DNA from 4 places in the Mesorhizobium sp. BR1-1-6 genome. Region 1 is predicted to be linked to each of the others. Evidence: predicted binding sites of a transcription regulator. Region 1 holds the regulator's gene; each other region holds the start of a gene.

Region 1 (7,622 bases):
GCTGACCCTGTCGCGCGAGGCGCTGATCGGCGAATGCGTGGCCATCGTCAGGCGGCGGTTCGAGGATCCCGACCTCGACGTCGGCAGCATCGCCCGTATCGCGCTGGCGATCCAGGGCATCACCGACACGGATGCGCGCGCCATGCTGTGGTCGCCGATCACGCCGCAGACCGACATCGCCTTCGCCGACATACTGGAGGCCGAGTTCGGCATTCCCGCCACCATGGAGAACGATTGCAACATGATGGCGGTGGCGCTGCGCTGGCGCGATCCCCAGCGCTACCGCGACGACTTCATCGCCATACTTTTGTCGCACGGCATCGGCATGGGCTTGGTGCTGAAGGGTGAACTGTTCACCGGCACCCATTCATCCGGAGGCGAGTTCGGCCACATGATCCATCGCCCCGGCGGGGCGCTCTGCCGCTGCGGGCGGCGCGGCTGCGTCGAGGCCTATGCCGGCAACTATGCCATTTGGCGCAACGCGAGGCAGCTTGGCGAGGACACCCAGCCCGTCGACGTCAGCGACGCCGACATGCGCACCCTGGCGGCCTCGGCGCGCGAAAAGGACGGGCCGGAGCGCGAAGCCTACCGCAAGGCCGGCGAGGCGCTGGGTTACGGCCTTGGCAGCCTGTTCGCCCTGATCGATCCGGCGCCGGTCGCCATGGTCGGCGTCAGCGCCGCCGCCTTCGACCTGATCGAGCCGGCTCTGCGCGAGGCCATTGCCCAGACCGCCGGCGGCCAGCACTCGAAATCGATTTCCTTCGACACCGAGCCGAACGAACTGCCGCTGATCCGCGAGGGCTGCGCCATGCGCGCGCTAACCTTCGTCGACCAGGAAATTTTCGCGCCGGGGGCACAGGCGAAATCAGGCATAGGCGAGAACGTTGCGTGACATATCCCTAGTCTTCGCGGATCGCGTACCCCGCGCCCCGAATGGTGCGGATCACGTCAGGCATGCGGCCGTTGTTGACCGCCTTGCGCAGCCGGCCGACATGCACGTCCACGGTGCGCTCGTCGATATAGATCGTTTCGCCCCAGACATTGTCGAGCAGTTGGCTGCGCGAGAACACGCGGCCGGGATGTCGCATCATGAATTCGAGCAGGCGGAACTCGGTCGGCCCGAGCCGGATCTCGCTTTTCTTGCGGTAGACCCGGTGCGATTCACGGTCGAGCACGATGTCGCCGACCTTGAGCACGCTGGACAGAACTTCGGGCTTGGCGCGGCGCAGCAGCGCCTTGACGCGTGCCATGAATTCCGGCGTTGAGAACGGCTTGACCAGATAGTCGTCGGCGCCGGTGGAGAGACCGCGCACCCGGTCGCTTTCCTCGCCGCGCGCCGTCAGCATGATGATCGGCAGCCGCTCAGTCTCGGGCCGCATGCGGAGACGGCGGCAGAGCTCGATGCCGGACACCGCCGGCACCATCCAGTCGAGCACAAGAAGGTCAGGGACATTCTCCTGCAAGCGGATCTCGGCTTCGTCGCCGCGCGTCACCACCTCTACCTGATAACCCTCCGATTCCAGATTGTAACGGAGCAGCACACCCAGCGGCTCCTCGTCCTCCACCACCATGATGCGTGGCGCGATCATCGACTGGTCACCCCTGCCGTCAAGCCGCTGGCGCCGACATCGCCGTCTCGTCCTGCTTCGGGCGATTGGCGGGCAATTGCGTGCCGGTCAGCACATAATAGGCATTTTCGGCAATGTTGGTCACGTGATCGCCGATGCGCTCGAGATTCTTGGCGCAGAACAAAAGATGCGTGCAGGCGGTGATGTTGCGCGGATCCTCCATCATGTAGGTCAGCAGCTCGCGGAAGACCGACGTGTATTTGACGTCGATGCGTTCATCGTCGGCGCGCAGCTTCGCAAGTGCCGCGGCATCGCGCGCCGCATACTCCTCGATCACGCCTTGCACCTGGATCAGCACAAGCTGCGCCATGGCGTCGATGGAGTGCGACAGGTCGCGCGGCGTGGCGGCAAGGCCGACGGTGCCGACGCGCTTGGCGATGTTCTTGGCGAGATCGCCGATGCGTTCGAGATCGCCCGCCATGCGGATCGAGCCGACGACATGGCGCAGATCGTCCGCCATGGGCTGCCGCTTGGCGATCAGGGTGATGGCGCGGTCGTCGAGTTCGCGCTGGCGCGCGTCCATGATGGCGTCGTCGGAGACGACGCGCTGGGCGAGCGCGTTGTCGGAATTCAGGAGCGCCTTGGTGGCGCCGCCGACCATCGATGAGGCGAGATCGCCCATGTCGCGGATCAGCCTGCTGATCTGTCCGAGATCTTCGTCAAAGGCTGCGACTGTGTGTTCGGCCATGATCTTGGTCCTCGTATGCCTGGGATCAGCCGAAGCGGCCGGTGATATAGTCCTGCGTGCGCTTCTCGCGGGGCGATGTGAAGATCTTCTCGGTGCGGTCGAACTCGACCAACTCGCCCAGATACATGAACGCGGTCTGCTTCGACACGCGCGCCGCCTGCTGCATGTTGTGGGTGACGATGACGATCGTATAGTCGGCCTGCAGCTCATCGATCAGCTCCTCGATCTTGGCGGTCGACAGCGGATCGAGCGCCGAGGCAGGCTCGTCGAGCAGGATGACCTCCGGCTTCACCGCCACCGTGCGGGCGATGCAGAGGCGCTGCTGCTGGCCGCCCGAAAGGCTGAGGCCGCTGGCGTTGAGCTTGTCCTTGACCTCGCTCCACAGTGCCGCGCGCTTCAGCGCCTGCTCGACACGGCCGTCCATCTCCGCCTTGCTGAGCTTCTCATAGAGCCTGACGCCGAAGGCGATGTTCTCGTAGATCGACATCGGGAACGGCGTCGGCTTCTGGAACACCATGCCGATCTTGGTCCTGAGCAGGTTGAGGTCCTGCGAGCGGTCGAGGATATTCTGGCCGTCGAGCAGCACCTGGCCCTCGGCGCTCTGCCTCGGGTAGAGCTCGTAGATGCGGTTGAAGACGCGCAGCAGCGTCGACTTCCCGCAGCCCGAAGGCCCGATGAAGGCGGTGACGCTGCGCTCGGGCAGCGACAGGCTGATATCCTTCAGCGCCTTCGACTGGCCATAGTAGAAATTGAGATTCTTGACCTCGATCTTGGCTTTCTCGACCGCGACTTCGGGCGTGTTCAATTCGGTGGACAACATCGGTTTCATCTGTCCTCTCTGCGTCCGGTAAGGCTGCGGGCGAAGATGCTCAGCCCGAGAACCGTAAGGGTGATTATGAGTGCGCCGGTCCACGCCAGCTGCTGCCATTCCTCGTAGGGGCTGAGAGCGAACTGGAAGATGGTGACGGGCAGGCTGGCCATCGGCGCATTGAGATTACTCGACCAGAACTGGTTGTTGAGTGCCGTGAAGAGCAGCGGCGCCGTCTCGCCGGAAATGCGGGCGATGGCCAGCAATATGCCGGTGACGATGCCCGACAGCGCCGCACGGTAGGCGACCGAGCGGATGACCACCCAGCGCGGCGCGCCGATCGCGGCGCCGGCCTCGCGCAGGGCGTTCGGCACCAGGTTGAGCATGTCCTCCGTGGTGCGAACGACGACCGGGATGACCAGGATGGCCAGTGCGACGGCACCGGCAATCGCCGAGAAATGTCCCATCGGCCGCACCAGCAGCTCGTAGACGAACAGGCCGACGATGATCGAGGGTGCCGACAGCAGGATGTCGTTGATGAAGCGCACGACGGTGGTGAGGCGCGAGAAGCGGCCATATTCGGCCATGTAGGTCCCAGCGAGGACACCGATCGGCGTGCCGACGATGACGGCGATGACTGTCATCATGATACTGCCGTAGATGGCATTGAGCAGGCCGCCGGCATCGCCGGGCGGCGGTGTCATTTCGGTGAACACAGAGAGCGAAACACCCGACAGGCCCTTATAGAGCAGTGCGCCGAGGATCAGCGCCAGCCAGGCCAGGCCGATGCCCGCCGCCGCGACGCATAGCGTCATCATCACGGCATTCCTGCGCTTGCGTCGATTGTGAAGCGATGTGGCCGTCGACATCGGTCAGGCTCCCGTGCGGCTGTCCATGCGCAGCAGCATGTAGCGCGCAAGGGCAAGGATCAGGAAAGTGATGACGAACAGGATCAGGCCGAGCGCCACCAGCGAAGACGTATAGAGATCGCCGTCGGCTTCGGTGAACTCGTTGGCGATGGTCGCCGAGATCGTCGTGCCGGGCGCGAACAGCGAGGCGCTGATGCGGTGGGCGTTGCCGATGACGAAGGTTACCGCCATGGTTTCGCCGAGCGCGCGGCCGAGGCCGAGCATGACGCCGCCCATGATGCCGACGCGGGTATAGGGGATGACGACGCGGCGCGTGACCTCCCAGGTCGTGCAGCCGATGCCGTAGGCCGATTCCTTCAGCACCGCCGGCACCGTGTCGAAGACATCCTTGGTGATCGAGGTGATGAAGGGCAGGACCATGATGGCAAGGATCAGCGCCGAGGTCAGAAGGCCGATGCCGTAGGGCGGGCCGGCAAACAGGCTGGAGAGTCCCGGCACGTCGTGGAAAAGCTTGATGATGAAGGGCTGCACCGTCGTCTGCAGGAACGGCGCGAACACGAACAGGCCCCAGATGCCGTAGATGATGGAGGGTATGCCGGCAAGCAGCTCGACGGCGATGCCGATGGGGCGCCGGAGTGGCCGCGGGCAGAGTTCGGTAAGGAAGATGGCGATGCCGATGCCGATGGGAACGGCGATCAGGATGGCGATGGCGGCGGTGACGATGGTTCCGTAGATCGGGGCCAGCGCTCCGAAATTCTCGGTGACCGGGTTCCACGATTCGGTCGTCAGGAAGGAGAACCCGAATTTCGACAGCGCTTCCCACGAGCCGGCAAACAGCGAAATCGCCACGCCGCCGAGGATGAGCAGGACGAGGATGGCGGAAAAGCGTGTCGCCGTCCGGAAAATCGTATCGGTGAGCGCGAAGCGTCGGACCGTCGCTTCCCTGGCCCGCATGGCGGCCGACGATGGCATGGCTTCGGAGACGGCGGTCATCTGGCCCTCGCGTTTCAAGGAAGACAGGGAGGGCGCCGTGAAGCGCCCTCCTCGTTCAGCAGGGATTACATGGCGGAATAGAGCGGCTTGCCGTCTTCGCCGACGATGTCCTTGGCCCACATGTCCTCGACGCTCTTGACGACCGCGTCGGGGATCGGAACGTAGTCCAGCGCCCCGGCCATGTCGTCGCCCTTGGCGTAGGACCAGGCGAAGAACTTGAGCGCTTCACCGGTCGCCGCCACGTCGCCGGGCTTCTTGTAGACCAGGATCCAGGTCGCCGACGTCATCGGCCAGGATTCGGCGCCCGGCTGGTTGGCCAGGATGACGCCGTAACCAGGCTGCGAGCTCCAGTCGGCATTGGCCGCCGCCGCCGAGAACGCCGCCGCCGTCGGCTCGACCTTCTTGCCGTCCTTGTTGATCATGTCGGCATAGGTCAACTTGTTCTGCTTGGCGTAGGCGTATTCGACATAGCCGATCGAGCCACCGGTCTGCGAGACGTTGTTGGCGACGCCTTCATTGCCCTTGGCGCCGATGCCAACCGGCCATTCGAGCGCGGTGTTGACGCCGACCTTCGACTTCCAGTCGGCGCTGACGTCGGCCAGGTAGTAGCTGAAGTTGAACGTGGTGCCCGAACCGTCGGAGCGATGCACGACGGCGATCGCCTGGTCGGGAAGCTTGACGTCGGGATTGAGCTTGGCGATCGCCGCGTCATTCCAGTTGGTGATCTTGCCGACGAAGATATCGGCCAGCGTCGGGCCGTCGAGCACCAGTTCGCCCGGCTTGATGCCTTCGAGATTGACGACCGGAACGATGCCGCCCATCACCATCGGGAACTGTGCAAGTCCGGTGGATTCGAGATCCTCGCCCTTCAGCGGCGCATCGGAAGCGCCGAAGGTGACGGTCTTGGCTTTGATCTGCTTGATGCCGCCGCCCGAGCCGATCGACTGGTAGTTGAGACCGATGCCGGTCTCCTTCTTGTAGGCATCGGCCCACTTCGCATAGATCGGGTAAGGGAAGGTGGCGCCGGCACCGGAGATGTCAGCTGCCATTGCCGCGGAAAGGGTGAGGGTGGACGCCGCAGCCATTGCGATCGCAACGGCCGCCGAGCGGATGAAATGTCTCATATGGCCTGCTCCTGTTCGGAAGATGGTCTCTCGGCGCCATTCCTTGCCAGCGCCCGCTGAGGCCAATAGCGTTCGATTATAACAGTCGCATGACAGTTTCGTGTCAGCCCGGTAACGCGTCGCCGGCGCTTGGAAAGGCGATGGCGATTAGCGGCTGCGGCATGGCGCCGGTTTGCCTTCGGGAATCAGGGACTTGCGCGATCCGGCCACCCAAACAGCCATCGGATTCGGCATGGATCGCTGATCGAAGAAAAGCCGGACGGGAGCGCGTTGCTCGAGGCCAGAGGATGTCTTGGCCGGGCCATCGCCAAAAACAGGTCCGTTGGGGTAGATTGACGCTGCTTCATACTGGCGGTCGCTGCTCCCGCCCGTAACTAGAAGAGAGCGGAAATTCGATGCCGTCATTGTCCCGGCTGGACGCAGGCTTTGATATGGTGCGATCGCACCATAGTCTTGCTCGAAGGGCTGCAGCCGGCCCCGGGTGATTCTCGCCGCAATCCGGCCGAAGGCGCAAAGTCTATCCCGCGTTGCGCCGGGCCTGGCGACCGGCGCCGACCCAGCGCTCGACCTTTTCGAGCAGGGCCCTGGGGCTGATCGGCTTGGGCAGATAGTCATCCATGCCGGCGTCCAGGCAGCGTTCGCGATCGCCCTTGAGCGCATGCGCGGTGACCCCGACGATCGGCACATGCGTGCCGGTTTCCTCTTCCAGCCGGCGGATGGCGGCGGTTGCCTCGAGCCCGTTCATCTCCGGCATCGAGACGTCCATCAGGATCATGCACGGATTGAGCCTGCCGAAAGCGTCCAGCGCCTTGCGGCCATTGCCGACGATCTCGAAACCGTAGCCGGTCTCGCCGAGGATCTGGGTGAAGACCATCTGGTTGACCTCATTGTCCTCGGCCACGAGGATGTCCAGCCGCTGCTCGCCGCCAGTCGCGGCAAGCCGAGGCCTGACCGGCGGCGGCTGCAGCAACGCGCGTTGCCCTGCCGCCGGTGGCGGTGACTGCGGATTGTTCCCGCCGCCTCCCTCGACAGCAAGCGGCCGGGCGACATCCGTGGCGTGGCGATGCCGCTGGATGGTGGCGACCAGCGTTTCCAGAAGCACCGAGGAGCGTGCGGGCTTGATGAGTTGGGCATCAATGCCGAGATCGCGGTAACTGGTGTTGGCCAGCGACTGGTCGACGGAGGTCAGCATGATGATCGGCGTGTCGGCAAGCCCGGCGGTGTTGCGCACGACACCTGCCATCTCGGCGCCGCTCATCTCGGGCATCTGATAATCGAGCACGACGCAATCGACCGGCACGCCGTAGGCGGCGGCCGCGATCAGCACTTTCAGTCCCTCGGCGCCGCTCTCGGCCGCGCAGGAATCGAAGGTCCATGACGTCATCTGCTCGGTCAGGATGGCGCGGTTGACGGCATTGTCGTCGACGATCAGCACCCGCGCGCCGGTCACGTCCACCGGCATGATGCGCTGCGCGTTCTGTTGTCCGGCCCTGGGCAGCGTGACCGTGAACC
Region 2 (7,622 bases), on a different contig from region 1:
ACGAGACCTTCCAGCGGTTATTCAAACGATGCCTATCACTACAACAATTCCTTTATCGACGACGCCCCTGATGAGGCCAAACTTGCTCGGAATGGCGGACTGAATATTCTCGGAATAGACCTGAGCGGCTTGCTTGGAAGTGCTGCCGGGCTCCTGCAGGGTGATCTTGAAACAGTCGCCAAATATGTGGCGCCGCAGAACACCGCCATTGCCACCGCGGTCACAAACGATCCAAACGCCTTGCAATTGACGGTGGGCCCAAACCGGTCCTGTCCGTCGCCAATCGTCCCCTTGACCGAAGACTTTACAAAACTTCGCAACGAGGCCGCCAAGATGCTTGCATGGGCGGGGTCCGGCACCAATGTTTCCGAGGGCCTGGCCTGGGGCCAGCGAGTGTTGTCGCCGAGTGCGCCATATGCCGAGGGGACGCCTTGGAAGACGCCTGGGGTGAGCAAGATCGTCATGTTGCTCACCGACGGCGAGAATGTCGTCTACGGCGCCAGCAACGAGACGACCAAGTCCGACTATACGTCCTATGGTTTTCTCGCGGGCTCAGCCTATGGCGCTGCCGGTCGGCTTGGATCGGACAATCAGACGACCGCCGCGCGCAATGTCGACGGATGGACCAAAAGCGTCTGCACGCAGCTGAAGAAGCAGGGCGCCGAAATCTACACGATGGTGCTGCAATCCGATACCGCCGCCAACCGCACGCTTTATAGCGCCTGCGCCTCGGATCCCAGCGACTACTACGCCGTCAACGATCCAAACAAATTGCCGAACGTGTTCCAGCAGATCGCCAACAAATTCTCGAAATTGCAACTGACGAATTGAACGCTCGACCCCGCTGGGCGGCATCCTGGAAGGATGCCGCGAATTTCAGCTCATATGGGCGACGACCTTGTCCACCGTTTCGGGGAAGAAGTCGGGCGCCGCGTGGCGTTTGCCGAACATCATGTCGTATTGCAGCAGCCGGAAGTCGCGGATCGCCGGGTCGATCTGCTTTTGCCGCGCCCAATCGGGCGTGGCTTCTCCCGCCGGCGTCAGCAGCAGATTGCGGTCGACCACGCGGTAGCGTTCGCGCATCTCGCCCAGGAAGCCGGTATAGTAGGGGTGGGTGATGCCGGCCGTTTTCAGGATGTGATAGGGCAGGAAGGCGGGGCTGACGGCGCCCATGTCCTTGGCAGGGCCTGTGCGGTTCGACCAGATGACCAGTGGCGTCTGATGATGCTCCAGCGCCGCCTCGGCGGAAGCCTCCTTGCGCGGCGCGACATTGTCCTTCATGAACCCGGTCTCTACATAGACCGGCCCAAGCGGCGGCAGATGGTCGCCGAAGAAGGCGATGACGGTGGGGCGAGAGCGTTTCTTTGCCCATTCGATCAGGCGTTCGAGACCGCGGTCCGCGTCGGCCGAGCCCTCGGTGTAACTCAGCAGCGATTCACGCGCCCATTGGCTGATCGGCGCCTGCACGGTGTGGGTCGGGTTGTAGTAGCGGTTCGGCTCGTAAGGGCCGTGGTTCTGCAGGCTGACGGCAAAGAAGAACACCGGGGCATCGCTGGCATCGGCCTCGCTGATGATCTCGTCCGTCATCGCCGCGTCGGATGCCAGCGGCCCGCGCTTTTGCATCGGCGGCAACGTCTCTTCCGATCTGAAGTCGTCGAAGCCGAAATCTGCATAGACCGCGCCGCGGTTCCAGAACCAGTTGGTGCCCGGATGGATGGCGCGCGCCCTGTAGCCCTCCCTCTTCAGGAAGGTCGCCAGCGACGGCGTCGGCGTGCGCACATATTGCTGGTAGGGGATGCTGCCGGCCGGCAGGAAGGCGTTGGAGAAGCCGGTCAGTGCCTCGAACTCGATATTGGCGGTCATGCCGCCGAATTCGGGTGAGAACATGGAGCCCGAACGCAGCGCCCGCACGTTGGGGATCGGATCGGGCGTGATGGTGACCCCGGGCAGCTTGGTCGGATCCCAGAAGGATTCGCTCATGACGACGATGATGTCGGGCTTTTCCTGGGGCACCGAGGCGGTCACCTGCGGCCTGTCGATGGCCGCGATCGCCTTTTCCGAATAGCCTGGCGGCGCCGAGACATGCGCCATCGGCACGTTCAGCGCGAAGGCGAGCGCAAAGCCGTTGGAGGCGTAATTTTCCTTCTGGTCCCACATGATCGGGATGATCTGCAGCCGGTCCCGGGTCCAGGAGAAGGTGGCATAGTCCATGATCGAGACGAAGAAGGCGAGCAGCGGCACGGCCAGCGTCAGCCGGGCGAGACGGCCCTTGCGGCTGAGTATGGGCACCTTTCGACGCCAGACCCGCCAGCCATAGATGAGCAGCGACAGGCCGGCGACAATGCCGACAATCATGGCAAGGGCAGTCATCGGGCGGTCACGCACCAGAAGCGGCAGAAGCGCCACGATCTGGCGGGAGTAGAGGAAATCGGTCGGGTAGAGGGGATCGCCCAGGTAATGCGATTTCTGGTGACCGATGAAAGCCAGCGAGAGCGTCAGCGGCGCGACGATCATCAGGCTTTGATAGCTGCGGCCGAAAACGGCATCGAGGCCGACCAGAACCAGTGCGAACACCACGATCGTGGTCCAGCCCGGCTTGAGCGGCTGCAGGAAGAAGGAAACCGTGCCGGCGAAGTCGCCGCGCACGATCAATTCGATGGCGAACACCAGGACGGCCGCGATCAGCAGGCTGGTCAGCCCATAGCGTATGGTCGGCCACTTCCGTCCCGGCAGGTAGCCGGTGGAAGGATCGTCTTCCAGAAACTGTGGCGCGGCTTTGCCTGCGCCTTTCGAAATCCTAGCCACTTTAACTTCCCCACCCAGCGACAGACCCGTCACTCGATTGTCATGGAATTGTCACGCAAAGCTAGCGCCTGTGGCGGAAATAAGAAGAGCCAGCAAACGATTCGTGAGCGGTTTTCATCAGGAGTGATCGCCAAAAAGCCTTTTGGAACAGGCACTCGGCCGGCAAAGCTGCCAAGGGGCCGGGTCGAACCGGGCTTGACTTGGCAGGCCGCGTTGCGTCACAGGCAGGAAAATTCGTGTATCAGGCAAGCAGAACCGAGCTTTGGGAGCCCACACATGGCCGTTGCATTCACCTTTCCGGGACAAGGCAGCCAGGCTGTCGGCATGGGCAAGGACCTCGCCGATGCCTTCCCCGAGGCGCGTAGGGTTTTTAGCGAAGTCGACGACGCGCTCGGCGAAAACCTGTCGAAGCTGATCTGGGAAGGGCCGGAAGAGACGCTGACGCTCACCGCCAACGCGCAGCCGGCGCTGATGGCCGTATCGCTGGCCGCGATCAGGGCCTTGGAAGCGCGCGGCTTCTCGCTGAAGGACAAGATTACCTACGTCGCTGGCCATTCGCTGGGCGAATATTCGGCGCTTGCCGCCGCCGGCTTCGTCTCGGTTGCCGATGCCGCCAGGCTGCTGCGCATCCGCGGCAATGCCATGCAAGCGGCGGTGCCCGCCGGCGAAGGCGCCATGGCGGCGATCATCGGACTGGAGCAGGCCGATGTCGAAGCCGCCTGCGCCGAGGCTGCCAAAGGATCGGTCTGCCAGATCGCCAACGACAATGGCGGTGGCCAGCTGGTGATTTCCGGCGCCAAGGCAGCGGTCGAACTGGCTGCCAAACTGTGCACAGAAAAAGGCGCCAAGCGAGCGCTGATGCTGCAGGTCTCCGCGCCCTTCCATTCGGCGCTGATGGCGCCCGCCGCCGAGATCATGCGCGAGGCGCTGGCCGGGGTAACCAAGAACGCGCCTGTCGTGCCGCTCGTCTCCAATGTCACGGTCACTCCGACCAGCGATCCCGAAATCATTGCGCGCCGTCTGTTCGAACAGGTGATCGGCCGCGTGCGCTGGCGCGAGACGGTGGAGTGGTTCGGCGCGAACGGCGTCACCACGCTCTATGAAGTCGGCGCGGGAAAAGTGCTTTCAGGGCTGGCCCGGCGCATCAACCGCGAAATCGCCACGGCATCGGTCGGTTCCGCGGCCGAGGTCGAAACCGCACTGGCGGCGCTCGGGTGAGGCGCCGCGTGTGAATTTGATGGCGCGGCTTGTATCGCTGAAGATATTCCGTTGGTGATGGCAATCGGATACCCGCGAGACGTATACAGATAAGGTTGCTCGCTGAGCTTCCGAAACCAAAGAGGAAAACACATGTTCGAACTGACCGGCCGCAAGGCACTTGTCACCGGCGCGTCGGGAGGCATCGGCGAGGCGATCGCCAGGGTGCTGCATGCGCAAGGCGCCATCGTCGGCCTGCACGGCACGCGCGTCGAGAGACTGGAGGCGCTGGCCGCCGACCTGGGCGACCGGGTGAAGCTGTTTCCGGCCGACCTGTCGAACCGCGACGAGGTCAAGGCGCTCGGCCAGAAAGCGGAGGCCGATCTCGAGGGCGTCGACATCCTGGTCAACAATGCCGGCATCACCAAGGACGGGCTGTTCGTGCGGATGTCGGACGCCGACTGGGACAGCGTGCTCGAAGTCAATCTGACGGCCGTGTTCAGGCTGACGCGTGAGCTGACCCATCCGATGATGCGCCGTCGCCACGGCCGCATCATCAACATTACCTCGGTGGTCGGCGTCACCGGCAATCCCGGCCAGACCAACTACTGCGCCTCCAAGGCCGGCATGATCGGCTTTTCCAAATCGCTGGCGCAGGAGATCGCCACCCGCAGCATAACCGTCAACTGTGTCGCCCCGGGCTTCATCGAATCGGCGATGACCGACAAGCTCAACGACAAGCAGAAGGAGGCGATCATGGCCGCTATCCCGACGCGCCGCATGGGCACCAGCGCCGAAGTGGCGTCCGCCGTCGCTTATCTTGCCTCCAACGAGGCCGGCTACGTCACCGGCCAAACCATCCATGTGAACGGCGGCATGGCGATGATCTGATCGGGTCGGCCAAAGCATGCATTTCGGGCCGGGCCCGGGCATTCGCGGTGGCTTTGAGACGGCGACAGGCAACGCCTGGGCGGGCTGTGAAAAGCGACCATTTCGGCTTGGACGCCCACGATTTTTCGTGTAATGCGGCCCGCAACCCGGCGGTTCGGGCAAAAACCGGTCTGCGGCCATTGCGTTTCCGGCGGGACCATCTTTCAGCTTGATTAGCGGCATTCCGCCCGCTAACGAAGACAGACAACCAAAAGACGAGGATGCCCCAAATGAGTGACACCGCAGAGCGCGTCAAGAAGATTGTCATCGAGCACCTGGGCGTCGATGCCGACAAGGTGACGGAGCAGGCGAGCTTCATCGATGATCTGGGCGCCGACAGTCTCGACACGGTCGAACTCGTCATGGCGTTTGAAGAAGAATTCGGCGTCGAGATCCCCGATGACGCGGCTGAAACCATCCTGACGGTGGGCGATGCCGTGAAGTACATCGACAAGGCTTCGGCCTGACGCTTTCCGCAGTCATCACCGGGGAGGACCTGCGATGAGGCGTGTCGTCGTCACGGGCCTTGGGTTGCTGTCGCCGTTCGGCATGGGCTTCGAGCACAGCTGGAAGGAACTTCTGACCGGCCGCAGCGCCGCCAAGCGCATCACCGAGTTCGAGGTGGAGGATCTTGCCTGCAAGATCGCCCATGTCGTTCCGCGTGGTGACGGCAGCAACGCCACCTTCAATCCCGAGGCGGTGCTCGAGCCGAAGGAACTGCGCAAGATCGGCGACTTCATCCTGTACGGGATCGCAGCCGCCGACGAGGCGCTGAAGGATTCCGGCTGGCAGCCGAAGACCCATGCCGAGCAGTGCGCCACCGGCGTTCTGATCGGTTCGGGCATTGGCGGCATCGAAGGCATCGCCGAGAACGCGATGATCCTGAAGGAGCGCGGCCCGCGCCGCATCAGCCCCTTCTTCATCCCCGGCCAGATCATCAATCTCGTCTCCGGCCAGGTTTCGATCCGGCATGGGCTGAAAGGCCCCAACCATGCCGTCGTCACCGCTTGCTCGACCGGCGCGCATGCGATCGGCGACGCAGCCCGGCTGATCATCTGGGGCGATGCCGACGTCATGGTCGCCGGCGGCGCCGAAGCGCCGGTGACGCGACTGTCGATCGCTGGCTTCGCTGCCTGCCGTGCGCTCTCGACCGAGCGCAACGACGCGCCGCAAACGGCTTCGCGGCCCTATGACCGCGATCGCGACGGCTTCGTCATGGGCGAGGGCGCCGGCGTCGTCGTGCTTGAGGAACTCGAGCATGCCAAGGCGCGCGGCGCGAAGATCTATGCGGAAGTGACCGGCTACGGCCTGACCGGCGACGCCTATCACATCACCGCACCGGCTGAAGATGGCGACGGCGCATTCCGTTGCATGACGGCGGCGTTGAACCGGGCAAAGCTGACGCCCGCCGATGTCGATTACATCAACGCGCACGGCACTTCGACCATGGCCGACACGATCGAGCTCGGCGCTGTCGAGCGGCTGGTCGGCAATGCCGCATCGAAGATTTCGATGTCGTCGACCAAGTCGTCGATCGGCCATCTCCTCGGCGCGGCAGGGGCTGCCGAAGCGATCTTTTCGATCCTCGCCATCCGCGACAACATCGCGCCGGCGACCATCAACCTTGACAATCCGGAGCGTGAGACCGCGATCGACCTGGTGCCGAACAAGCCGCGTGCCCGCCAGATCGACGTGGCGTTGTCCAATTCCTTCGGCTTCGGCGGCACCAACGCTTCACTGGTCTTCCAGCGCTACAATGGCTGACCGTCCGCCTGCCGGACGGCGCTTCGGCGTGTCGTCAATTTTGCCATATTCGCCCCTACTCTGCCGCAGGGGATTCGTTGAGAGATCAAACGGTAGGGCGAAATGAACACAAATCCGGCCGGCAACGGAGAGTTCGGGCAAGGGCAGGCGACATCGGGGCCGATCGTACCGAAGACAGCCGCCGAAGCCTTGCGGCCGGAGGCCGGCACGCCGCCGCCGAAGCGCTCGCGTGCTTCGCGCAGTCAGGTCGTCGTGTTCATGAACTTCGTCATCTCCTTGGTGATGCTGATGGTTCTGGCGGCGGGTATCGCGCTTTACTTCGGCAAGCAGGAATTCACCGAGCCCGGCCCATCGGCCAATGGCGACACCTTCCTGGTCAAGCCGAACACCGGCGTCCAGGATATCGCCGACCAGCTCGAGCGGCGCGGCCTGATCAGCGACGCCCGCATATTCCGTCTTGGCGTTAGGGCCTTCGGCAATGATTCGGCGCTGAAGGCCGGCGAATACGAGATCAAGCCCCGGGCGTCCATGCGCGACATCATGGAATTGCTGAAGAGCGGCAAGTCGGTCATGTACTCGCTGACCATTCCCGAAGGGCTGACAGTCGAGCAGGCGCTGGCGCGCATCGCAGGCGAGCCCGCCTTGAGCGGCGACATGCCGGCCACCGTGCCTCCAGAGGGCAGTCTCGCCACCGATACGCTGCGCTTCACGCGCGGCGCCACGCGCCAGCAGATGATCGACAAGCTGCTGGCCGACCAGAAGAAGCTGGTCGAGGAGGTCTGGCAGCGGCGCGCCGCCGACCTGCCGCTCGCCAGCATTGACGAGTTCGTCACGCTGGCCTCGATAGTCGAGAAGGAAACAGGCAAGGGCGATGAGCGCTCGCGCGTCGCCGCGGTCTTCCTGAACCGGCTGGCCAAGGGCATGCG
Region 3 (7,622 bases), on a different contig from region 1:
CCGAGTTCCTTGGCGACGCCATCATCCTGCCGGCGAAGATAGCGGGCGGTTTCGCCACGTCGCCGCTTGGCCGCATCGCCGTCGATACATCGGACAGCCGCGATGTCGCCCGTATCATGTTGCGGCCGGAGCAGATCGGACTGAAGCGGACATCGCGCGAGGGCATGTCGGGCACGCCGGACATGCTTTTTGGCGAGGTAACGGAATCCGAATTCGCCGGCTCGACCTGCACGGTCGCGGTGCGGTTGCTCAACAGCCCCGACCCGCCGGACGCCGCCGCCATCGGCAGTACGCCGCTGATCCTGCGCAAGTCCGGCATGGACGCGCCGGCGGTCGGTGAGATCGTCCGGCTCACCGTGTCGGGACAGGCGCATGTATTCGCCTGACCGGCCGACGGTTCGCGGCTCGCTGATCAGCATGCAAGATTGGCGTCAGTCGACCCTCTTTGCAGCCTGATCGAACCAGTGAAGTTTCTCGGCCTTGGCCACGACGCGCAACTGGTCGCCGGGCTTGGCTGTTGCGCGCGCGGCCACACGCACGACGATGCGGTCGCCTCCTGCCGCACAGTGAAGAAAGCTGTCCGCTCCCACCGGCTCGACCGCCTCCACCATTGTCGGCAGCACGAGCGCGCCGGACGGTGCCTCGGCCGCGAAAGTGACATCGGCATCCTCGGGGCGGAAGCCAAGCGTGACGGCATTCGCAGGCGCAAAGTCGCTCGTCTTGCTGCCGGTCAGCGCCGGACCCGAAAGGGACAGAAGATTCATCGGCGGTGCGCCGATGAAAGAGGCGACGAACGTCGAGGCCGGCTTTTCGTAAATGTCGAGTGGCGCGCCCGCCTGCTCGACCAATCCGCCATTCATGACGACAAGGATGTCGGCCAACGTCATCGCTTCCAACTGGTCATGGGTGACGTAGACCGAGGTGACACCGAGCGAGCGCTGCAAGTTCTTGATTTCGACCCGCATCTGGCCGCGCAGCTTGGCATCGAGATTGGAGAGTGGCTCGTCGAACAGGAAGACTTTCGGATTGCGCACGATGGCGCGGCCCATGGCGACGCGCTGGCGTTGACCGCCTGAAAGCTCGCGCGGGCGCCGGTCAAGCAGCGCTGAAAGCTCCAGCACCTTGGCGGTCGAACGAACCCTGCTGTCGATCTCGTCCTTGGGCGTACCGCGATTGCGTAGCCCGTAAGCCATGTTGTCGTAGACTTTCATATGCGGATAGAGCGCATAGTTTTGGAACACCATGGCGATGTCGCGCTCGGTCGGGCCGATCGTGTTGACGATCTTGCCGTCGATAGCGACCGTGCCGGAAGAAATGGTCTCCAGCCCGGCGATCATCCTCAAAAGCGTGGACTTGCCGCAGCCGGACGGCCCGACCAGCACACAGAGTTCCTTGTCGGGAATGGCAATGGAGACGCCCTTCACGGCTTCGACGCCGCCGGCATATACTTTCTTCACGTCCCTCAGATCGACCGTCGCCATCGGCTTCTCACTTTTCGGTGTCGACCAGTCCGCGCACGAACCAGCGCTGCATCAGCACCACAACCAGGATTGGCGGCAAGATTGCCAGGATCGCCGTGACCATGACCAAATGCCATTGGGTGTCGGCATCGGCGAAGGAGACCATCTTCTTCAGTGCGATGACGATGGTGTTCATATCGTTGCTGTTGGTGACCAGCAGCGGCCACAGATACTGCGTCCAGCCGTAGATGAAAAGAATGACGAACAGCGCCGCGATATTGGTGCGCGACAATGGCAACAGGATATCGAAAAAGAACCGCCATGGACCGGCGCCGTCGACGCGCGCCGCCTCGACCAACTCGCCCGGGATGGTCATGAAGAACTGGCGGAACAACAACGTTGCGGTGGCCGAGGCGATCAGCGGGATGATCAGTCCGGCATAAGTGTCGATCATACCGAGGTCGACCATTACCTTGTAGGTCGGCAGGATGCGCACCTCGACGGGAAGCATCAGGGTGATGAAGATCAGCCAGAAGAAAGTCATGCGCAGCGGAAAACGGAAGAAGACGATCGCATAGGCCGACAGGATCGAGATGAATATCTTTCCGACCGCGACGCCGAGCGCCATGATCGTGGAGTTGAGGAGCAGCCTGCCGACGCCGAGCCCGCCGATGCGGCCGACGCCGCCGAACAGCGCCTCGCCGTAATTGTTCCAGAACTCGCTGCCCGGCCGGAAAGGCAGTGGCGGCCTAAGGATGGTTTGCAGCGTCTGCGTCGAGGCAACGAAAGTGTAGTAGATCGGAAAGGCCACGATCAGTATGCCGAGGATGAGCACGGCATGTGCAAGGAAAATGCGAAACGGGGATTGACCGATCATCGCGCTCCTCAGCCGTAATGAACCTTCCGTTCCACGTAGCGGAACTGGATGGCGGTGAGCGCGATGACGATGACCATCAGGATGACCGACTGCGCCGCCGAATCGCCGAGGATCAGATTGACGAAGCCGTCATTGTAGACCTTGTAGACCAGTGTCTCGGTGGCCTTGCCCGGCCCACCGCCGGTGACGGCGTGGACGATGCCGAACGTGTCGAACAGCGCATAGACGGTATTGACGACCAAAAGGAAAAACGTCGTCGGCGCCAAAAGCGGGAAGACGATGGTCCAGAAGCGCTTGGTTTCGCCGGCGCCGTCGATCGCCGCCGCCTCGATCAGCGTTTTCGGCACCGCCTGCAGCCCGGCGACGAAGAACAGGAAATTGTAGCTGATCTGCTTCCAGGCGGCCGCCGCCACCAGAAGGATCATGGCGTCGGTGCCGTTGAGCAGCGGATCCCAGGCGACGCCCAAACGTCTCAGCAGATAAGACAGCGAGCCGATCGATGGATTGAACAGGAACAGCCACAGCATGCCTGCAATCGCCGGCGCCACCGCGTAGGGCCAGATCATCAGCGTGCGGTAGAGGCCTTTGCCGCGCACCACCTTTTCCGCCATCACGGCAAGGAGCAGCGCCACGCCCATGGCAACGATCACGGTCGCGAGCGAAAACACCACTGTGACCTTGATCGAGTTGAGATAGGCCGGGTCGGCAAGCACCTTGCGGAAATTGGCAAACCAGACGAACCTGCTCCTCAGCCCGAACGGGTCCTGCCTCAGCATCGACTGGTAGAGCGCCTGCCCGGCCGGCCAGTAGAAGAACACCAGCGTGATGGCAAGTTGCGGCGCCACCAGGAGGTATGGCAAGACTTTGTTGGGAAAGACGACGCGCGGGGTCAATGCGCCGCTCCGGCGTGGAAAGCCGAGCGGCACTCTACGGCGCTCACCGCTGCCCTGCCGGGCATCTCCCCCTCTTGGAGGAAGATTGGCAGTTCCTGCGGCAGCTGCCATTCTCCAGCTTTGACAATCGCCGAAAACGGTCGCGACAGCCAGTCTCCCCCCTTCAGGGGGAGATGCCCGGCAGGGCAGAGGGGGGCCTCGTAGAGCAAGGACTATAACTCGATAGGTTCGGACGCGCCCTAATTCCCCAGCGCTTCCTTGATCGCCGCGTTGCCACGCGTGACCGCATTGTCGAGCGCCTGCTGGGCGGTTTCCTGGCCGGCAAGCATCTTTTCGAACTCCTCGTTCTGGATGTCGCGCACCTGCGGCAAGTTCGGCAACCGCACGCCCTTCGAATTGTCGGTCGGCGCCTTGCCCGTCATCTGCAGGATCGGCGTCTCGCGACCGGGATTCTTGTCGTAGAAGCCGGACTTTTTCGTCGCCTCATAGGCGGCGAGCGTCACCGGCAGGTATCCCGATTTCTGGTGCAGATATTCCTGCACATCGGTCTTGGACAGATAGGCGAAGAAAGCCGCGACGCCTTTGTACTCCTCGTCGGACTTGCCGCCGAAGACCCAAAGGCTGGCACCGCCCGGCGTCGTGTTCTGCGGCGCGCCCTTGGCGTCGCTGTCATAGGGCAACTGGCCAATGCCGTAGTTCATGCCCGACTTGACGATGTCGCCTAGGCCGCCCGAGGATTCGGTGAAGATGCCGCATTCGCCGGCGAGGAATATCTGCTTGGCTTCGGAGGTGCGCCCGCCATATTTGAAGGTGCCGTCCTTGGCCAGATCGGCGAGCGCCTGGAAATGTTTGACGAAGATCGGCGAGTTGATCTTGAGTTCGACATCACCGCCGGCCAGGCCATTCTGCTGCGTGGCCCACGGCACATCGTTCCACGCCGCGAAGTTTTCCAGGTGTATCCAGGTCAGCCAGGTCGAGGTGTAGCCGCAAGCGGCGGCGCCGCTCGCCTTGATCTTTTTGGCATCCTCCCACACCTCGTTCCAGGTCTTGGGTGGGTTGTTCACATCGAGCCCCGCCTTCTGGAAGATGTCCTTGTTGTAGTAGAGGATCGGCGAGGAGGAGTTGTAGGGGAAGGACAGCATGGTGCCGTCCGGCGTCGAATAATAACCGACGATGCCTGGCAGATACTGGCTCTTGTCAAAGTTCATCCCGGCGCCGGTCAGCACCTCGGCCACTGGCTTGATCGCGTCCCGGGCCGCCATCATCACGCCGGTGCCGACATCGAACACCTGGATGATGTCAGGCGACTGGCCGGCGCGATAGGCGGCGATGCCGGCATTCAGCGTTTCGGGATAGGTGCCCTTGAAAACCGGAACAATCTGGTAGTCGCCCTGGCTGGCGTTGAAATCCTTGGAAATCTTGTCGACGACCTCTGCGTTGGCGCCGGTCATGGCGTGCCACCAGCTGATCTGCGTGACGGCGAAGGCGGAGGTTGTGGAAAGCAGGGTCACGGCGACACCGGCCGCGAAGCCAAAGAACTTCATGTTTCGTCTCCCGTTCTCATTGCTTGTCATTGGCGAAAGGGGCACTCCCGCAATGGCACTATGTGTCGTTCGCGCGCAGCGGACAACGGTTTTGTTGCGGGCAGGCGCACTTCATGTCCGGCTAAAGTAGCGTTCACTTCCGGATGAAAGTGACCCGGAAAAGGATTGCATAGCGGCTTGCTGCTTGAATTGATGTACCAGGGACCTGTCTCGAGACGGTCAGCGACCTCACCGACGAACGGCGTCTAACAGCACATGACAACGCTGACATGACAACGCTGAAAAAGGCGTCGGTTTGCTCGGTCGATGCGTGGAAATTCCCGTCCCGCGCTCAGCCTGACGGATTTGACATCGGCCAATCAGTCTGCTGGCCGGGAATGGGTCTGCCGCCGCTCAGTTCTGCTGCCGCTGGGTTCCAGAAGCGCGCGGCAAGTAGAGATGCAGGCTTGTTCCCTGACCGATTTCGCTATCGATTCGGACATGCCCACCGGATTGCTTGATGAAGCCGTAAACTTGGCTTAGCCCGAGTCCCGTACCCTGCCCTTCCGATTTTGTTGTGAAGAACGGCTCGAAAACGCGCGCCAGGGTGTCCTTGCTCATTCCACAGCCGGTATCGCGTACAGTCACGCGAACAAATGAAGCCGCCGCTGAACGCAAATCCTCCAGATCATTTGGAAAATTGCTGGTCTCAATCGTGAGGGTGCCACTGCCTTTCATTGCATCTCTGGCGTTCACCGCAAGGTTAAGAACGGCGATGTCGAGCTGGTTGGCATCGATAAGGATAGGGTCCAAGGCTGGATCCAGATTGCATTGCACCCGGATACCGCTCCCCAACGTCCGTTCCAGCAGCGTCGTCAGCCCCTTGATACGTTCATTGAGATCAATCTGTTCCGGGGCCAGGGATTGGCGTCGCGAAAAGGCAAGCAGTTGCTGTGTTAGCGCTCCTCCATTTTCGATCCGCCTGAACATCTCCTCGACCAGCAGAGTGACTTTCTCATCCGCAGGATATTTAGCGATCTGTTTCTCCAGAAGCCGAAGGCCAGACCCGAAAACGGCGAGTAGGTTGTTGAAGTCATGGACAATGCCAGCTGCGAGGCGTCCAATGGCTTCGAGCTTTTGTGACTGGCGTGCGTTTTCTTCTCTTGATCGCTGGGCCGAGACATCGCGCAGGCTGGCAAGCAATGCGGGCCTGCTGTCCCAGGTAACCTCGACCGTACGCATTTCCACTTCTGCCGGCTTGCGGCCGGAACGGTGAACGGTGATCTCGGCGATCTCTCCGGAGACGACCGGACGGCCGAGCGGAACGTGGAGGAGTTCGTCAAGCGGCTGTCCAAAAATTACGGCTGCCGCAGGATTGGCATAGAGCACTGTTCCGTCCAAATCGACCACCAGCATCCCGTCGGCGGTATTTTCGATCAACTGGCGAAAGCTGAGCTGGCTGATGCCAGCCGGAGATGTATCTCCGGGCGATTCCAGCATTTCGGCGGCGTTTTGCGCCGTATTCAAGGCGCTCTTCATGTCGACGTGTTGTCCACGGCGGAGTCGCCGAACACATCAGGCGCGCTGTCAAAGGGCTTTCCAAGATGCATACCGCCACTGTCGATGGTGAAGCGCCGTATCTGTTTGTCGTGTTCGCTGCCGCGCATTTTCAGCACCATCATGCCGCGATGCATGAATTCTTCCTGCTGAATGTAGCGCAACAGAATGATCGAATCGGTGAGTGTGGAAATATGCTGCTCGCTAGCGCTCTGGCCTCCGACAAGCGATTTGTTGGTAGCGGTGCAAAGGCCGGCAATTTCGCGCTTCTTTATGAAGGAGGTGACGCTGATCAAGAACTCACGAAACCCGGTTTCTGGCGCGATGCGCTCCAATGCCGACAAGCTGTCGATTGCCATGCGATCGGGTTTGAACTCCGCCACCAGTTCGCGGATCATCAGAAGGTGATCCGGCAAACTCTGCGCTTCCGGATAAAGGCAGACTACCTTCAGGCGACCATCCGCCTCCATCGCTTCGAAATCGACGCCCCAGCTACGCGCGTTGCGGAAAAGCTGGCCGCGGCTCTCCTCATAGCCGACGAGCAAGGCGCGTTCGCCCGCAGCCACTCCGCCCGCTAGAAAGTTGGTGACAAGTAGAGTCTTTCCGGTGCCTGTGGCTCCACTGACAAGGGTTACGCTGTCGCGAAAGAACCCGCCGCTGCACATTTTGTCGAGTTCGGAATTACCACTGGTGACCCGTTTCGTGCTTGATTGCTGCTCCAGGCGCAACGATGACAGAGGCACAGCTACGATGCCCTGTTCGGCGACCAGCGTTATGGGCACTTCGCCCTCAACGTGACGGCTGCCGCGCATTTTCAGGACTTCTATGGTCCGCCGACGGCGCTCGCGATCAAGGGCATTGCGAAGGATCACGACATTGTCTGCGACGAACTCCTCTATTCGGTGACGGGAGATTTCACCATATTCACTGTTGCGTTCCGCGGTCATAAGGACCGTCAGCCCTTCTTTCTTCAGCGCGGTCGCAATACGTAGAAGTTCGCGGCGCACTGCCGTCTGCTCGGCTACGAAATGATCGAAAAGTTGGGTAACCGAATCGAGCACGATGCGCTTTGCCCCGGCGCTTCGGCTCGCGTGCAGAATGCGGGTCAGAAGACCGGCGAGGTCGAAATCGCCCACAACCACCTGGTCCTGATCGCGCGGGCTCGCATCGACGAAAACAAGCTTGTCCGCCGCTCGCCAGCCGCGGATGTCCCAGCCGAAGCTCGCCATGTTTACCTCGATCTCGGTTGGCGACTCCTCGAAAGTGACGAAGACACCGGCCTCATTGAGACCGGTGATGCCATGCGCCAGGA
Region 4 (7,622 bases), on a different contig from region 1:
ATCTCGGCAAGAATGTCGCCAAGCGTGTGGTGGCGGTTGCCGACGGGCGCCAGCCGACCAGCCTGTTCCGCGGCCTCGAAGCCCTGGCCGACCTGGCGTTGACCCAACTCAAGGAAGTGCTCGACGTCTACGCCTCGCGCTCGGTCGAAAGGATCGGCTTCGTACGTGACCGCGACGACCAGATCGACGCCATGTACACGTCGCTGTTTCGCGAATTGCTGACCTACATGATGGAAGATCCGCGCAACATCACGCCCTGCACGCATCTGCTGTTCTGCGCCAAGAACATCGAACGCATCGGTGACCATGCCACCAACATTGCCGAGACGATCTACTATATCGTCACCGGCGACCAGATGCCTGCCGACCGGCCGAAGGGCGACAAGACGGACAAGATCGGCCTTTCCGCAACGCAGCCGATCAAGTGAACGCACTTTCTCTCGAACGCTTGGTCGTATTGCGCTAGACTATCCCTGAGGCAAGCCTGCTGGTTCCCAGCAAAGGCAGTGCTTCGGGAGGCTGCGATGGAATATGTCCGGGACTTCAAGCCCGCGCCGCCGACATCGGCCGTCATCGCCTCCAGCGTCTACACAGCCGGGCGCCGCATCGCCGACATCCCGATCGAGGAAGCCGGCACATGGGCCAGGAAAGCGGGACACGTCGTGTGGATCGGGCTGCTTGAACCCGACCGCGAGCTTCTGCTGCGCGTGCAGGCGCAATTTCATCTGCATGAGCTCGCAATCGAGGATGCCGAGCATCCGCACCAGCGGCCGAAGATCGAGCAATATGGCGATGCGCTGTTCATCGTCGCCCGCACCGCGCAGCTGATCGAGGGCCGCGTCACCTTCGGCGAGACGCATCTGTTCGTGGGCAGCGGCTACATCGTCAGCGTCAGGCACGGCCCTTCGACATCCTATGCTGTGGTGCGCCAGCACTGGGAAAGCTGCCCGCATTCACTGGCCAAGGGCGAGGATTTCGTCCTCTATGCCATTCTCGATTTCATCGTCGACAACTACATGCCGGTGCTCGAGCAGATCGAGGATGAGGTCGAGGCGATCGAGGACCGGGTCCTGCTGAAGCCGATGACCGGCCCCGATATCGAACGCCTTTATATGCTGCGCCGCGATCTGTTGCGGCTGCGCAATGCCGCACTGCCGCTGGTGGAGGTCTGCCGCCGGCTGACCAGCGCCGACCTGCCGCAGATCCATTCAGCCATGCACCCGCTGTTTCGCGACGTGACCGACCATATCCGCACTGTCCAGGAAAAGATCGACAGCTTGCGCGAAGTGCTGGCCTTCGCCTTCGAGGCGAGCCTGCTGGTGGGCCAGAGCCAGGAAACGGCGATCTCCAAAAAGCTCGCCTCATGGGCGGCAATCCTGGCCGTGCCGACAGCCTTCGCGGGCATATACGGCATGAATTTCAGCGACATGCCGGAACTGAAGATGGAATACGGCTACCCGATGGTGCTGCTGGCGATCGCGCTGATCTGCAGCTTCCTCTACTGACGGTTTCGCAAGAATGGATGGCTGTGAGAGTAGGGCAGTAGGGCAGTAGGGCAGTAGGGCAGTAGGGCAGTAGGGCAGTAGGGCAGTAGGGCAGTAGGTTAAGAGCACGCTCGGGAGCGCAAATTCAAAACAGACTGCCCTACTGCCTTAGTCCCCTTATCTGTTCCGCCTCCGCTCCGCTGCCGGCTGGAACGCCACGCGGGCATGGTATTTACAATAGGGGCCGGTTTCGGCGGCTTCGTTGCCGCAGAAATTGAAGTCCTCCGACAGCGGATCGCCGTTCGGCCATTTGCAGGTGCGCTCGGTGAGTTCGGTGAGCTGGAGATGCCGCGAGATCGGCACCACCACATTCTCGACCGGCCGGATATAGTGGCGGGCCACCGGCTCGGCATCGAACTGCGCTTGCAGCGCCGTTGCTCCGATCGATGTCGTGACGTGGCGGGTCGCACTCGCGGGGCGCGACACCGATTTCTGCGCGCCCGACCCTTGCGCCGTCTTCTTCTGGCGTGCCGGCGCTGCCGTGGCGCGCCCGCGGCCCGACAATTTCAGCCGGTGCACCTTGCCGATGACGGCATTGCGGCTGACCCCTCCAAGCTGGGCAGCAATCTGGCTTGCGCTCAGACCCTCCGACCACAGTTTTCTCAAGAGTTCGACCCGCTCGTCAGTCCAATTCATGACCGCGCTCCTGCTAAGCGTACGGCAATCGGAATCCATTCCCGGCCCAGCACCACTGCTGGGGCAGACACCACATATATCTGGTGATTAGGTCCGCCGCACGAAATCTAGTTATTTCCCGACTACAACTACCTTATGCGCTGACTCGGTGACAAGAGTCCGAAGTGCAACACGAATCGGTTTTTTCGGTTTTCCCCAACTTGCCAGCTCACTTATGAGCCGGCGTCCCGTCGGGAGGCTTGCCGCGCGCCACTACGCGACGTTTTCGTTGACTTCATGGCTGAAAAACCCGATAAGCCGCAAAGGCCGCCGCTTTGGCGGCTTTTTTGATTTTCCGGTTCCGGAGACGCATATAATGAGCGGTTCGGCGCTTTTCGAGACCTTTGCTCGCGCACCCCTGGCCTTCGATCACGGGGAAGGCACTTGGCTGGTTACCGACAAGGGCGAGCGATATCTCGACTTTGCCGGCGGCATAGCCGTCAATTCGCTGGGCCACGGCCATCCGCATCTGGTCGCGGCGCTCACCGAGCAGGCTGCCAAACTCTGGCACGTCTCCAATCTCTACGAGATCCCGGGGCAGAGCCGGCTCGGCGAGCGGCTGGCCGACGCCACCTTCGCAGACAAGGTGTTCTTCACCAATTCTGGCGCCGAGGCGCTGGAATGCGCGATAAAGACGGCGCGGCGCTACCATTTCGTCAAGGGGCATCCCGAGCGCTTCCGCGTCATCACTTTCGAAGGCGCCTTCCATGGCCGCACGCTGGCGACCATCGCGGCCGGCGGCCAGTACAAATATCTCGAAGGTTTCGGCCCGAAGGTCGAGGGTTTCGACCAGGTCGGCTTCGACGATATCGACGCCGCCGAAAAGGCGATCACGCCGGAGACCGCGGCGATCCTGATCGAACCGGTGCAGGGCGAGGGCGGTATCCGCCCGGTGCCGACACAATCGCTGAAGCGGCTGCGGCAGCTCTGCGACCAGCACGGCCTGCTGTTGATCTACGATGAGGTCCAGTGCGGCATCGGCCGCACCGGCAAGCTGTTCGCGCATGAATGGTCGGGGGTCGCTCCAGACATTATGGCCATCGCCAAAGGCATTGGCGGTGGCTTCCCGATGGGCGCCTGCCTTGCCACCGACGAGGCGGCTGTCGGCATGACCGCGGGCGTCCACGGCACTACGTTCGGCGGCAACCCGCTGGCCATGGCGGTCGGCAATGCCGTGCTCGACGTGGTGCTGGAGGAGGGCTTCCTGGCGGATGTGCAGCGCAAGGCGCTGTTGTTGAAGCAAGGGCTGGCAGGGGTGGCCGACGAATTCCCCGAGGTCATCGAGGACATCAGGGGCACGGGGCTGATGCTGGGCCTCAAATGCGCCATGCCCAACGGCAAGGTGAACATGGCGCTGCGCGACCAGCATCTGCTCGCGGTTCCGGCCGGCGACAACGTCATTCGCCTGCTGCCGCCGCTCACCGTCACGGACAGCGAGATCCATGAAGCGCTGGAGCGCATTCGCGCCGGCGCCAAGGCCCTGTCCGAGGCCATCGCCGCTGAAGCCGCGAAGTAAATTCGAAAGCTCCTGATGTCACTTCGTCATTTCACCGACCTCTCCGCCGTTTCCGAAGGCGACCTGCGCTCCATGCTGACCGACGCAGTGGAGCGCAAGGCGCGCCTCAAGGCGGGCGAGCGCTCGAAACCGCTCGAAGGCAAGGTGCTGGCGATGATCTTCGACAAGCCGTCGACGCGCACGCGCGTCTCCTTCGATGTCGGCATGCGTCAGCTTGGCGGCGAGACCATCATGCTGACCGGCACCGAGATGCAGCTCGGCCGCTCCGAGACCATCGCCGACACCGCCAAGGTTCTGTCGCGCTATGTCGATGCCATCATGATCCGCACCACGTCGCATGAGCGGCTGCTGGAGCTGACCGAGAATGCGACCATCCCGGTGATCAACGGGCTCACCGACGATACCCATCCTTGCCAGCTGATGGCCGACATCATGACCTTCGAGGAGCATCGCGGTCCGGTCGCCGGCAAGACCATCGCCTGGACCGGCGACGGCAACAACGTGCTGCATTCGCTGCTGGAAGCCTCGGCGCGGTTCCGCTTCAACCTCAACGTCGCCGTGCCCGAAGGCAGCGAGCCGGCGCAGAAGCATGTCGACTGGTCAAAGGCGCATGGCGGCAAGCTCTCCTTTACCCGCTCGCCAGAGGAAGCCGTCGACCAGGCCGACTGCATCGTCACCGACTGCTGGGTGTCGATGGGCCAGGAGCACCGCGCCCGCGGCCACAACGTGTTTTCGCCCTACCAGGTCAACGCCAAGCTGATGGCCAAGGCAAAGCCCGACGCGCTGTTCATGCATTGCCTGCCGGCGCATCGCGGCGAGGAAGTGACGGACGAGGTCATCGACGGTCCGCATTCGGTGGTCTTCGACGAGGCCGAGAACCGGCTCCACGCCCAGAAGGCCGTGCTTGCCTGGTGTCTTGGGGCCTGAAGTGGACTTGAAGTGTCTTGGCGCTTGACGTGCCGGGGAACTTGATCTCCGGAGGCGCGATGCCTATCTGCGCGGCATCACGCAAATCAAGCGCGTTTAGACGCATGCTCCCCAAAGGGCGGCATGGCCGCGCCCTGGAGCTTTGTCATGCTGGAAACCCATCAAGTGGCTGAACATCACCCCAAACTCGGCGAATTCGGTTACGCCGGCGATGATCACGTTGTGCCCTTCGAGGTCGGCCCGCTCGATGTGCGCGGCCGCACCGTTCAGCTCGGGCCGATGCTCGATGCGATCCTTGGCCGCCATGATTATCCCGAGCCGGTCGCCCGGTTGCTGGCGGAAGCCTGTGTGCTGACGGTGCTGCTCGGCACCTCGCTCAAGTTCGAGGGCAAGTTCATCCTGCAGACCCGCACCGACGGCCCTGTCGACATGCTGGTCGCGGATTTTTCCACGCCCTCGGCGCTGCGCGCCTATGCGCGCTTCGATGCCGACCGGCTGGAGGCGCTGATTGCGGCCGGCGAGACCTCGCAGCAAACGCTGCTCGGCAATGGTGTGCTGGCGCTGACCATCGACCAAGGTGCTCACACGCAGCGCTACCAGGGCATCGTCCAACTCGACGGCGAGACCCTGGAAGAGGCCGCGCGCACCTATTTCCGCCAGTCGGAGCAGATCCCGACCGATCTCCGGCTTTCGGTCGCCAAGCTTTTGACGCCCGGCCCCGGCGGCGCGCGCGAGCAGTGGCGGGCGGGCGGCATCCTGGCGCAATTCCTGCCGCAGGCCTCCGAGCGCATGCGCGTTCCTGACCTGCCCGGCGGGGATGGCGATCCGCGCGAGGAGATCCACGATCCCACAGACAATTCCTGGCAGGAATTGCTGGCGCTGCTCGGCACCATCGAGCCGACCGAACTGATCGATCCGACCATCGGCGCAGAGCGGCTGCTCTATCGTCTGTTCCACGAGCATGGCGTGCGCGTCTTCGGCGGCGTTCCCGTCGCCGATCAGTGCTCATGCTCCCGCGACAAGATCCGCGGCATCCTCGAGGGCTTCTCCGCGCAGGAGATCAAGGACAGCACCGAGGACGGTGGGATCCACGTCGCCTGCGAGTTCTGCTCGACGCAATATGACTTCGACCCGGCGGAATTTACGACGCAGTAGGGTTCCACCTTCTCCCCGTTCTACGGGGAGAAGGTGCCCGAAGGGCGGATGAGGGGCGGCGCTGCCCCTCATTCCTGCCGGACATTTCTCGCCGTATAGTGACGGGGAGAACGACGCTGTCGCCGATTTCGCCTCGTCTAATTCACCGTCCGCCTTGTCCCCGGCAGGTCGAGTGAGAAGGCGGGGATGGCGATGTCGAATGTCTCGCCCCGCTCGTTGCGCATGGTGTAGTGACCGACCATGATCCCCGACGGGGTCGAGAGCGGACAGCCCGACGTGTATTGATAGCTGTCGCCGGGATTGAGTTCGGGCTGATCGCCGACCACGCCGGCACCTCGCACTTCCTCGACCCGGCCGGCGCCGTCGGTTATGTGCCAATAGCGCGACAACAGCTGCACGAATTCGTCGGACTGGTTGTCGATCGTTATCTGGTAGCCCCAGACATAGCGGTTTTCCGAAGGATCCGAGCGGTCCTCGAGATAGAACGGCCTGACCTGCACTTCGATGTTGCGCGTGACGGCGCGGTACATGAGCGGCTCCAAAACAAATCCGGTGTGGAACATTCGGCGCTCTTTGCGGTTCGATCAACCGTGCGCGTCCGAGTTGCTGTCCCTGAAGGGCAGGTGCCGACAAACAATGTCATTTGAGTGACACATGACAATGATGGTGTGCACCAGCAATGCCGGGCGACTCGGGCGCTCTGTCGAACTGTCGAAAACGGCCGCCAAGCGGGCCGGGTTTTCTGGAGTGACCGGATATCGATGGAACTCGCTCTCATAACCGGCTCGCTTTCGATCGCTCTCATCGCCTCAAATCTCGCCAGCATCCTGCTCGCCTGCTCGCGCCTGAAACGGCGCGCCGCCATCGCGCCGCCGGCCGGCAAGCCGCTGCCTGTCTCGATCGTCATCCCGGCGCGCGGCGTCGAGCCGTTTACCCATGAGACGCTTGAGCGCGCTTTCTCGCTCGACTGGCCGCGCTACGAACTGATCTTCTGTGTCGCCCATGCCGACGACCCCGCGGTCAAGCCGATCCGCGCCGCGATTGCCCGCTTTCCAGCCGTGCCGGCCCGCCTGCTCACCGGCGACGACCGCGTCAGCGCCAACCCGAAACTGAACAACTGCGTCAAGGGCTGGGAGGCAGCGCGCCACGACTGGGTCATTCTCGCCGATTCCAACGTGCTGATGCCGAAAGACTACGTCCAGCACCTGATGGCGGCATGGCGGCGGGACACCGGCCTGGTTTGCTCGACGCCGATCGGTTCGCGGCCCGACGGCTTCTGGGCAGAAGTCGAATGCGCTTTCCTCAACACGCTGCAGGCGCGCTGGCAATATGCCGGCGAGGCGCTTGGCCTCGGCTTTGCCCAGGGCAAGAGCATGTTGTGGAACAAGCAGATGCTCGACGCCAATGGCGGCATCCGTGCGCTCGCCGCCGAGATCGCGGAGGATGCCGCGTCGACCAAACTGGTCAACAGGCTCGGCCTGCGCGTCAATCTCGTCGCTTCGCCCTTCGAGCAGCCGCTCGGGCAGCGCATGCCGGGCGAGATCTGGTCGCGCCAGGCCCGCTGGGCGCGCCTGCGCCGCGTCACCTTTCCGCTGTTCTTCGCACCCGAGATCCTGACCGGCGTGGCGGCTCCGCTCGTGCTGGCATTGATCGCCGCGGCCAGCGCCGGCGTCAGCCTGCCCATGACAGCGCTTTGCGTGCTGGCGCTCGCCTACCTGCCGGAATGCATGCTCGCCTCGGCAAAGGGCTGGTATCTGTCGCCGCGCATCGTCACCGCGATGATCGCACGCGACCTGATTTTGCCC

What was found. The regulator PhoB, encoded in region 1, activates phosphate uptake and scavenging genes when phosphate is short. The targets are predictions, from matches to a motif close to TGTCATNNANCTGTCAT.
Region 2: a site for PhoB is predicted at 2,844-2,860, ahead of LB545_RS18240 (LTA synthase family protein). Genes of this name have one in related genera too.
Region 3: a site for PhoB is predicted at 5,033-5,049, ahead of ugpB (sn-glycerol-3-phosphate ABC transporter substrate-binding protein UgpB). Genes of this name have one in related genera too.
Region 4: a site for PhoB is predicted at 6,455-6,471, ahead of LB545_RS24775 (ceramide glucosyltransferase). Genes of this name have one in related genera too.

Annotation. Positions count from the first base shown of each region.
Region 1 is NZ_JAIUHZ010000001.1:62,086-69,707, forward strand. It holds gene LB545_RS00320 (ROK family protein) at 1-892, shown strand, start outside; gene phoB (phosphate regulon transcriptional regulator PhoB) at 900-1,589, opposite strand; gene phoU (phosphate signaling complex protein PhoU) at 1,609-2,316, opposite strand; gene pstB (phosphate ABC transporter ATP-binding protein PstB) at 2,342-3,145, opposite strand; gene pstA (phosphate ABC transporter permease PstA) at 3,142-3,993, opposite strand; gene pstC (phosphate ABC transporter permease subunit PstC) at 3,997-4,986, opposite strand; gene pstS (phosphate ABC transporter substrate-binding protein PstS) at 5,052-6,110, opposite strand; gene LB545_RS00355 (PAS domain-containing protein) at 6,628-7,622, opposite strand, start outside.
Region 2 is NZ_JAIUHZ010000009.1:1,960-9,581, forward strand. It holds gene LB545_RS18235 (pilus assembly protein) at 1-831, shown strand, start outside; gene LB545_RS18240 (LTA synthase family protein) at 877-2,805, opposite strand; gene fabD (ACP S-malonyltransferase) at 3,082-4,023, shown strand; gene fabG (3-oxoacyl-[acyl-carrier-protein] reductase) at 4,156-4,893, shown strand; gene LB545_RS18255 (acyl carrier protein) at 5,163-5,399, shown strand; gene fabF (beta-ketoacyl-ACP synthase II) at 5,434-6,696, shown strand; gene mltG (endolytic transglycosylase MltG) at 6,799-7,622, shown strand, end outside.
Region 3 is NZ_JAIUHZ010000014.1:59,555-67,176, forward strand. It holds gene LB545_RS22505 (ABC transporter ATP-binding protein) at 1-386, shown strand, start outside; gene LB545_RS22510 (sn-glycerol-3-phosphate import ATP-binding protein UgpC) at 432-1,481, opposite strand; gene ugpE (sn-glycerol-3-phosphate ABC transporter permease UgpE) at 1,489-2,337, opposite strand; gene ugpA (sn-glycerol-3-phosphate ABC transporter permease UgpA) at 2,346-3,230, opposite strand; gene ugpB (sn-glycerol-3-phosphate ABC transporter substrate-binding protein UgpB) at 3,470-4,774, opposite strand; gene LB545_RS22530 (two-component system sensor histidine kinase NtrB) at 5,168-6,292, opposite strand; gene kaiC (circadian clock protein KaiC) at 6,289-7,622, opposite strand, start outside.
Region 4 is NZ_JAIUHZ010000018.1:22,103-29,724, forward strand. It holds gene phoU (phosphate signaling complex protein PhoU) at 1-428, shown strand, start outside; gene LB545_RS24745 (magnesium and cobalt transport protein CorA) at 525-1,505, shown strand; gene LB545_RS24750 (GcrA family cell cycle regulator) at 1,662-2,180, opposite strand; gene LB545_RS24755 (aspartate aminotransferase family protein) at 2,536-3,735, shown strand; gene argF (ornithine carbamoyltransferase) at 3,751-4,662, shown strand; gene LB545_RS24765 (Hsp33 family molecular chaperone) at 4,786-5,817, shown strand; gene apaG (Co2+/Mg2+ efflux protein ApaG) at 5,955-6,347, opposite strand; gene LB545_RS24775 (ceramide glucosyltransferase) at 6,579-7,622, shown strand, end outside.